Regions from separate parts of the Klebsiella sp. HN106 genome, predicted to be linked through region 2. Evidence: predicted binding sites of a transcription regulator. Region 2 holds the regulator's gene; each other region holds the start of a gene.

Region 1 (3,135 bases), on a different contig from region 2:
GGCGTTAGCGTGCTCCTGCTCCAGCAGCTGTTTTTCGTAGGCTTTGAGGAACGGCAGATACATCACCATCGCCGTCGCCATACAAATCAGGCACATGATCACCGGGCTAAAGCTCCAGTTTGCCGCCCAGGAGGCGCCGATAGGGGCCGGCGTCGTCCACGGCGTCATCGACACCACGCGGCTGACCAGGTCCAGCTTCAGCGCAAAGTAGGCCAAGGTCGCGTTGACCATCGGCACCAGCACGAACGGCAGGAAGAACAGCGGGTTCATGATGATCGGCGCGCCGAACAGAATCGGTTCGTTGATGTTAAATACGCCCGGCACCACGCCCATCCGGCCAATCGTCCGCAGATGCACGGCCTTGCTGCGCAGCAGCATCAGCGCCAGCGGCAGGGTGGAGCCGACGCCGCCGATCAGCAGATAGTGATCCCAGAAGCCCTGGACATAGATATGTGGAATCGCGGTGCCTGCGGCCATCGCCGCCTGGTTGATCGACAGATTCGCCATCCAGAACGGATTCATAATCCCGGTGACGATCAGCGCCCCGTGAATGCCGGCAAACCACAGCACCTGGCACACCAGTACCGACAGCAGGATCGCCGGTAGGGTATCGGACGCCGCCACCAGCGGTTTCACCAGCGACATGATCGCTTCCGGGATGATCATGCCCAGCTGCGCTTCGATAAACAGGTTCAGCGGATGCAGCGTCAGCACGATCGCCAGCACCGGGATCAGGATCTCGAACGAGCGCGCCACGCCCGCCGGAACTTCAGGCGGTAGACGGATCGTAATGTTATGGCGTTTGAGAAAGGCGTACAGCTCGGTAGAGTAAATCGCCACCAGAATTGCGGTAAAGATCCCCTGGCCGGAGAAGTAGGCGGTAGAGATCTGGCCATCTTTCAGCGGCGCGGCCACCAGCAGAAACGACATCAGCGACAGCATCCCGGCGGTCAGCGAGTCCAGGTTATGGTGCTTCGCCAGGCTGGCGGCGATCCCGACGGCGATAAACAGCGTCATCACCCCCATGCTGAAGTTAAACGGCAGCATCAGCGCATCGCGATGATCGAGCGAAAATTGCAGCCAGGCGCGGGCAAAGCCCCACGTCGTATCCGGGGAGAACGGGGGGAAGATAAACACCAGCAAAAACGAGCCAACGATCATAAAGGGCAGGGCGGTAATGAAACCGTCGCGGATGGAGGTGACGTATTTTTGCTGGCCGATCGCCCCCGCCATAGGCGTGATCTTCTGTTCAATCACGGCGATCAGCTTCGCGTACAGAGAGCTCATGATCTTTCCTTAATTTTTGTTATCGATAAGGGAAAGCGCGAAATCCAGCACGGCGCCGCCTTTCTGCATGCCGTAATCCATCATGTTGATGGGTTCCACGCGGATCCCGTATTTATCAGCCTGTTTTTGCAGATCTTTCTGCATGTATTTCACCTGCGGCCCCAGCAGGACCACCTGGTAATGGCCGACCTGTTGATCGAACTCCGCGACGCCAAAGGCGTTGATCTCTACCGGCAACCCGCGCTGCTCGGCCTCGGCGATCATTTTTTTCACCAGCAGGCTGGTGGACATGCCCGCGGAACAGCACAACATTATCTTTTTCATATATCGCTCCTGATGAGTGGGATGCGCCGACTATAGTCACAACGGATATAAAACGGAAAGCGCTTTCCGTTTGTGGATTTATTTATTGTGACCACGATCACCTATGACGGGCTTTTACTTTACACAGGAGTGCGCGATCATCCTGGCGACTACTCTCTTCTGAAAGGCAGGATTATGAACATTCAGTTAATGAATGTTGCCGTCGATATCATCGAGCAGCGGCTGGCACCGCTGGCCAACGTTCTGACGCGCAATAACCACATTACGGCGATGCGCGACAGCTTTGCGCTGGCGATGCCGTTTGTGATCGTCGGAAGTTTGCTGGTGCCGATTTTGTTTCCGCCCGTTTCCATCGACGGCGCATCGGCCTTTGGCCAGTTCTATTTCCAGCTGCGGCCTATTCTGCTGCCGACTTTTGAACTGACTATCGGGCTGGTGGCGCTGATTGTGGCCTTCGGCGCCAGCGCCAGTCTTGCCAAGCAGTACCGGCTACCGGAGCGGCTCTGCGGGCTGACCGGCTGCCTGGCGTTTTTGCTGTTTATCGGCTTTCGCGACAACGGCGCGACCAATATTTTTCTTGGCGGAATGGGGATTTTTACCGCGCTGATATCGAGTACTTACTCCATTGAAATTGTACGCTTTTTCTATAAGAAAGGCTGGTGCATCCGCCTGCCGGAAGAGGTACCGGTGATGACCCGTAACGGCTTTCAGCTACTGATTCCGCTGCTGGTGGTGATGCTCTCTATTAGCGTCATTAACGCGCTGCTGTTGCAAAGCACCGGGCGCATTTTACCGGAGCTGATTAGCGAAGCGGTGCGGCCGCTGGTGGTGGCCTCCGATACCCTAACCGCGGTTTTAATATCGTTATTTATCTGCAACCTGCTTTGGTTTGTCGGTATTCACGGCGCGCTAATTATCACCGGGATTATGAACCCGTTCTGGATGACCTATCTGTTTGAAAACCAACAGGCGCTGGCCGCCGGTTCCGCCACGTTACCGCATATTTACCTGCAGGGATTCTGGGATTTCTACCTGCTAATCGGCGGTATCGGCTCGACGCTGCCGCTGGTTTTTATGGCGATGCGCAGCCGTTCCCGGCAGTTGAAAAGCGTCGGGAAAATTGGCCTGCTTCCCTCGCTGTTTAACATTAATGAGCCGATATTGTTCGGCTTTCCGATTATCATGAACCCGGTTTTTCTGCTGCCGTTTATTTTTGTGCCGCTGATAAATGCCTGTATCGCCTGGTATTTAACCCATTTGGGGATTCTCGACCGGGCGGTGGCGATGCTGCCGTGGTCGATGCCGGCGCCGCTCGGCGCGGCGTGGTCAGCCAACGGTAGCTGGAAAAACTTATGCATGTGCCTGTTCGCTATTTTTAACGCCTGGATGCTCTATCGCCCGTTCTTTAAGGTCTACGAACGCCAGCTTGCCGACGCTGAACGCTAAGCTTTTCGCCTGTCTGCCCCAGCCCGCCCTGCGCGGGCTTTTTTATTTCTGCCAGAATATGTGAACTCCATCACGAAT
Region 2 (3,135 bases):
GGCAATGGTTCCTGCAGCCCGGTGGACGATGCGTACTCGGGTGGCGCCGTAGCCGTTTTGCGTCACGAACAGAACCGTCATCAGGATCCAGTAGGGTTTTGGCAGGTTTAGCGCGCTGCCCATCAGGCTGGCGACGCTCAGCATCACGCTGATACGCGCCGCATTTCGTAAGGCCGGCGACTTAAGCGACAGATAGTTTTTCAGGGCAGGCAGCAGCGGCAGGCGACGGGTTTTATCCGCCATCAGGTTACGCGCGTACAGCGGCCGCTGGGTGCGCAGAACCCGGGCAATACGGCTGAAATGCCAGGCGCAAAACTGCCCGACCGGGTTATCGGGATGCTGCCAGGCGATTTTTTCCAGCGCACCGATCTGTTTATCCATCTGAAAGCGCTGAGGATAACGATGGTAAAGGAGATCGTCCGCCAGCACCCGCAGGCGGGCGGCAACGGTTTGCGCGTTCCAGCGAATCACCGCTTCCGCATGGCTGCGCTCCACCAGTTTTTGCACCTCTTCCGGCTGATGAAGGCTGACGGAAATATGCTCCTGCAGGTCCAGTCCAACCTGGAATGCGCGCAGCAGGCGTTTATGATCGCTGCGCTGGTTGGCCGCCAACATATGCATCTGCTGATAGCACTGGGTTATCAGATCTACCACCTTTTGCTGTCGATTAAGCAGCGGCGGCAACGATGTTGAGGGGTCCGTATGCTGGGTAAGCAGACTGTATTTGGCCTCGCAATAATTGGCCAGCTCGCGATACAGCAGACTTAAGGATTCGCGCAGCGGCTGTTCGCGCCAAAGCCAGAACCAGACCCAGTTAAAAACGCCATACCATAACGTCCCGAGCGCGTAGATCAGCAGCGGCTCCCAGATCGGCATGTTGCCCGCGAGACTGAGCGTAAATATAGCCGCGATAAGCGAGGCGGGCAGCAGCCTTGCGTGCAGAGAGCTGATTTCGGCCGTGACGCCGAGGATGAGCGCCAGACCCGTGAGGATCAGCGGCAAAGGTATTTCTCGCTGCAGAAGGAGTTGAACGATAAGGCTACTGCCGGCAAACAGGCAGCCGCCGATAATCAGGCGTTTAAAGAAACGCTTATGCGGTGTATCCAGCCCGGCAACGTTGCAGCAGGCGGGAACAAGAGAAAACAGCAGCCCCTGCTGTAGATGACCGAACAGAAGCCCTATCGCAACCGGCAGACACAACACCAGCGTTTGCCGCAGTGCATAGTTGACTTCCGGGTGGTAAATCAGCCTGCGCCACATGAGGGGAAAACAAAAACGGCGTATTGTCAGGCAATACGCCGTTTTACCGACTTAACGGGTACCGTAGACGACGATAGTTTTACCGTGTGCCGAGATCAGGTTTTGATCTTCCAGCATTTTCAGGATGCGGCCAACGGTTTCGCGAGAGCATCCGACAATCTGACCGATTTCCTGGCGGGTAATTTTAATTTGCATACCGTCCGGGTGGGTCATCGCATCCGGCTGTTTTGCCAGGTTCAGCAGCGTCTGGGCGATACGACCAGTCACGTCGAGGAAAGCGAGGTTGCCCACTTTTTCCGACGTAACCTGCAGACGGCGCGCCATCTGCGAAGAGAGACGCATCAGGATATCCGGGTTAACCTGGATCAGCTGACGGAATTTTTTGTAGGAGATTTCGGCCACTTCACATGCGGTTTTCGCACGTACCCAGGCGCTACGCTCCTGACCTTCTTCAAACAGGCCTAATTCACCGATGAAATCGCCCTGGTTGAGGTAAGAGAGGATCATCTCTTTACCTTCTTCATCCTTGATGAGTACAGCCACGGAGCCCTTAACGATGTAGTACAACGTTTCTGCTTTTTCACCCTGGTGGATCAGCGTGCTCTTTGATGGGTACTTATGAATGTGGCAATGAGACAAGAACCATTCAAGGGTAGGGTCTGTTTGCGGTTTGCCAAGCACCATGCGCGGTTATCCTCTGTTATAAGCTATCTCCGGGTGCCGACACTACACGGCATCCGGGCATGCAATCGTATTGAATCCCTATACCTGGGAATCCGGCTGAAAGTGTTCTGCAGCCTGTAATGTGAACTCCTCTGCATACATGCAGTACATCAATGTATTACTGTAGCATCCAGACTGTTTTAGCATAGCTTTCGCCGCATGTCTCCTGGTGTCTCGCTTCAGCATGACCCAGGTCGCCTTCCGTTGCGAGAATTGTTATCTACGCGTAATCTGTCAGGAAAATTACAGCCCTGGAGTTAAATTTATGCAAGCGCGAGTGAAGTGGGTTGAAGGGTTAACCTTCATCGGTGAGTCGGCTTCTGGCCACCAGATTCTGATGGACGGTAATTCCGGGGATAAAGCGCCCAGCCCGATGGAAATGGTGCTAATGGCGGCAGGCGGGTGCAGCGCGATTGACGTGGTTTCCATTTTGCAGAAGGGGCGTCATAACGTCACCAACTGCGAAGTTAAGCTGACCTCGGAGCGTCGCGAAGAGGCGCCGCGTCTGTTTACCCATATCAATCTGCACTTTATCGTGACCGGTAAGGAGTTAAAAGACGCGGCCGTTTCCCGCGCCGTTGACCTGTCGGCGGAAAAATACTGCTCGGTGGCGCTGATGCTTGAGAAGGCGGTAAACATTACTCACTCTTATGAAGTGATCGAAGGATAAACGGAACCGACCCCGGTAGGTTATGTTGCCGCCGGGGCGATCGCAGCTAGCTTATTTTCTTGCCTTCCATCAGCCGTTCAACCAGCGGCGCCATAATCAGCTCCATCGCCAGCCCCATTTTTCCGCCCGGTACCACCAGCGTGTTCATATGTGAGATAAACGAACCCTGAAGCATCGCCAGAAGCCACGGAAAATCGATATTTTTCAGGTTGCGGAAATGAATCACCACGAAGCTTTCATCCAGGGAAGGGATGGCTTTGGCCGCAAAGGGATTGGACGTATCCACCGTGGGGACGCGCTGGAAGTTGAGATGGGTGCGCGAAAACTGCGGGGTGATAAAGTTGATGTAGTCCTCCATCGAGCGGACCACCGAGTCCATCACCGCCTCCCGAGAGTGGCCGCGTTCGCTGGTGTCGCGGATAAGCTTCTGGATCCACTCAAGATTGACGATGGGCACCACGCCGACCAGAAGGTCGACATGG
Region 3 (3,135 bases), on a different contig from region 2:
GGGCTCATCGAGGATCAGCAGCTTCGGTTCATGCATCAACGCGCGGGCGATCATCAGGCGGCGCTTCATGCCGCCGGAGAGCATCCGCGCGCGCTCGTTGCGCTTTTCCCATAGGTCGAGCTGTTTGAGGTACTTTTCACTGCGGACAATCGCTTCTTTGCGCTCAACGCCATAGTAGCCCGCCTGGTTGACCACAATCTGCTGCACGGTTTCAAACGGGTTGAAGTTGAACTCCTGCGGCACCAGACCGAGCTGGCGTTTGGCGTTCACCACATCCTTTTGCAGATCGTAGCCAAAAACATTCACCTCGCCGGAGGTTTTATTTACCAGCGAACTGATGATGCCGATAGTGGTCGATTTCCCCGCGCCGTTAGGCCCCAGGAGCGCGTAAAAATCGCCCGCTTCGACCTGCAGATCGATTCCGCGCAGCGCCTGAACTCCACCGGGGTAGGTTTTCTTGAGCTGTTTTAGTTCCAGAGCAATGGTCATTAAAGGTCTCTTCTCGTGTCGCGACACGCGATGGGTTGTTTTAAAAAATGTGAGGTTACCCTATATTAGCGCAACGCACTTACTTGGTTACAGGCCCGTAAACATCCATGAACGATATAGATACACTCATCAGCAACAATGCACTATGGTCAAAAATGCTGGTGGAGGAAGACCCCGGTTTCTTTGAGAAGCTGGCACAAGCGCAAAAACCGCGCTTTCTGTGGATTGGATGTTCCGATAGCCGCGTCCCCGCCGAACGTTTGACCGGCCTGGAACCCGGCGAGCTGTTTGTACACCGTAACGTTGCAAACCTGGTGATTCATACCGACCTGAACTGTCTTTCCGTGGTGCAGTACGCGGTTGATGTACTGGAAGTCGAGCACATCATCATCTGCGGCCACTACGGCTGCGGCGGCGTGCAGGCGGCAATTGAAAATACCGAGCTTGGCCTGATCGACAACTGGCTGCTGCATATCCGCGATATCTGGTTTAAGCACAGCTCATTACTGGGTGAGATGCCCGAAGAGCGTCGCCTTGATACGCTGTGTGAATTGAATGTGATGGAGCAGGTTTACAACCTGGGTCACTCAACGATTATGCAGTCGGCGTGGAAGCGCGGACAGAAAGTGACCATCCACGGCTGGGCTTACGGCATTCACGACGGCATGTTACGCGACCTTGACGTGACCGCCGTCAGCCGCGAAACGCTGGAACAGCGCTATCGCCAGGGTATTTCCAACCTTAAAAGCAAGCACGTCAATCACAAGTAATTCACGCGCTCCTCTTAATTATTATCCCGGGCCGCCGGGATAGATAATCCGCTTTATTCGTCGAGCAGGGTCACTTTGCCGATATAGGGCAGGTGACGGTAGCGCTGAGCATAGTCAATGCCGTAGCCCACGACGAATTCATCCGGGATCGCAAAACCGACGAACTCTACCGGCACGTTAACTTCACGACGGCTTGGCTTATCGAGCAGGGTACAAATCGCCAGGGATTTAGGTTCACGTAGGCTAAGAATTTCACGCACTTTTGACAGTGTGTTGCCGGAGTCAATGATGTCTTCCACGATCAGCACATCTTTACCGCGGATGTCTTCATCCAGATCTTTGAGGATTTTGACGTCGCGGGTGGTGGACATGCCGCTGCCGTAGCTGGATGCGGTCATGAAATCGACTTCATGGGGTACCTGAACTTCACGGCACAGGTCGGCCATAAACATAAATGAACCGCGCAATAGCCCCACCAGCACCATTTCGCTGCCGCTATCCTGGTAATGTTCATTAATTTGACGACCGAGCTCAGCAATACGGGCTTTGATCTCAGTTTCCGGGATCATCACTTCTACAGTATGTTTCATAAAACTAACCATTTGATTCTTAATGTAAATCATCAATGCCGCTGCGATTGCACCGACGTTGACCGGCAAGCCACGCAGTATACCAGCAAAAAGAAATATGCGATGCAGTGATTAATAAAGCCCATTTTGTGATTCCGATCACACTTGTTAAATCCTATAATTAATTGCAGGTAAAAAATTAACAATCAAACGAGTGTCTTTCTATGGCAGAAACAAAATCTCAACAATCACGGCTACTCGTGACGCTGACGGCTCTTTTTGCAGCGTTCTGTGGCCTCTATCTTTTAGCGGGCGGAGCCTGGCTGGTCGCCCTCGGCGGCTCCTGGTACTACCCTATCGCAGGTCTGGTGATGCTGGGCGTCACCGTCCTCCTGTTCCGCGGTAAGCGCTCTGCGCTTTGGCTTTACGCCGCGCTGCTGCTTGCCACGATGATTTGGGGCGTCTGGGAGGTTGGTTTTGACTTCTGGGCGCTGACCCCACGCAGCGACATTCTGGTCTTCTTCGGCATCTGGCTGATTCTTCCTTTTGTCTGGCGTCGCCTGCCGATTCCCTCCGCTGGCGCCGTTGCCGGGCTGGTCGTCACCCTGCTGATTAGCGGCGGCATCCTCACCTGGGCCGGCTTCAACGACCCGCAGGAAGTCAACGGTACGCTGAGAGCGGATGCAACGCCAGCAGCGCCTATTTCCGACGTTGCCGATGGCGACTGGTCGGCGTATGGCCGTAATCAGGAAGGACAGCGTTACTCGCCGCTGAAGCAGATCAACGCCGATAACGTGAAGAATCTGAAAGAAGCCTGGGTCTTCCGTACGGGCGATCTCAAGCAGCCTAACGATCCGGGCGAAATTACCAACGAAGTTACGCCGATTAAAGTGGGCGACACGCTCTATCTGTGTACTGCCCACCAGCGCCTGTTCGCGCTTGATGCGGCCACCGGTAAAGAAAAATGGCATTTCGATCCGCAGCTCAACGCCGATCCCTCTTTCCAGCACGTGACCTGCCGCGGCGTTTCATATCATGAAGCCAGAGCGGACAATGCGCCGGCAGATGTGGTTGCCGACTGCCCGCGCCGTATCATTCTACCGGTCAACGATGGCCGCCTGTTCGCCATCAATGCCGAAACCGGTAAGCTGTGTGAATCCTTTGCTAATAAAGGCATTCTCAATCTGCAAACCAACATGCCTGTCACTACGCCGGGTATGTACGAACCGACTTCACCGCCGATTATTACTGATAAAACGATCGTTATCGCCGGCGCCGTGACCGATAACTTCTCGACCCGCGAGCCG

What was found. Region 2 encodes CRP, which controls carbon source genes, mostly activating them, when cyclic AMP is high. Its sites were predicted from a motif close to ATGTGANNNNNNTCACAT; they were not measured.
Region 1: ACSIPU_RS18075 (PTS sugar transporter subunit IIB) is a predicted target of CRP. The motif match lies at 1,697-1,714, and genes of this name have one in related genera.
Region 3: hpt (hypoxanthine phosphoribosyltransferase) is a predicted target of CRP. The motif match lies at 1,976-1,993, and genes of this name have one in related genera.

The regions. Positions count from the first base shown of each region.
Region 1 covers NZ_JBLURD010000007.1:175,161-178,295, reverse strand. Annotated here, with positions in the region: gene ACSIPU_RS18080 (PTS cellobiose transporter subunit IIC) at 1-1,287, opposite strand, end outside; gene ACSIPU_RS18075 (PTS sugar transporter subunit IIB) at 1,297-1,611, opposite strand; gene ACSIPU_RS18070 (PTS cellobiose transporter subunit IIC) at 1,786-3,057, shown strand.
Region 2 covers NZ_JBLURD010000011.1:166,397-169,531, forward strand. Annotated here, with positions in the region: gene ACSIPU_RS22105 (YccS/YhfK family putative transporter) at 1-1,260, opposite strand, end outside; gene crp (cAMP-activated global transcriptional regulator CRP) at 1,312-1,944, opposite strand; gene ACSIPU_RS22115 (OsmC family protein) at 2,249-2,653, shown strand; gene ACSIPU_RS22120 (phosphoribulokinase) at 2,700-3,135, opposite strand, start outside.
Region 3 covers NZ_JBLURD010000010.1:88,992-92,126, reverse strand. Annotated here, with positions in the region: gene ACSIPU_RS20925 (ABC transporter ATP-binding protein) at 1-489, opposite strand, end outside; gene can (carbonate dehydratase) at 597-1,259, shown strand; gene hpt (hypoxanthine phosphoribosyltransferase) at 1,313-1,849, opposite strand; gene ACSIPU_RS20910 (glucose/quinate/shikimate family membrane-bound PQQ-dependent dehydrogenase) at 2,053-3,135, shown strand, end outside.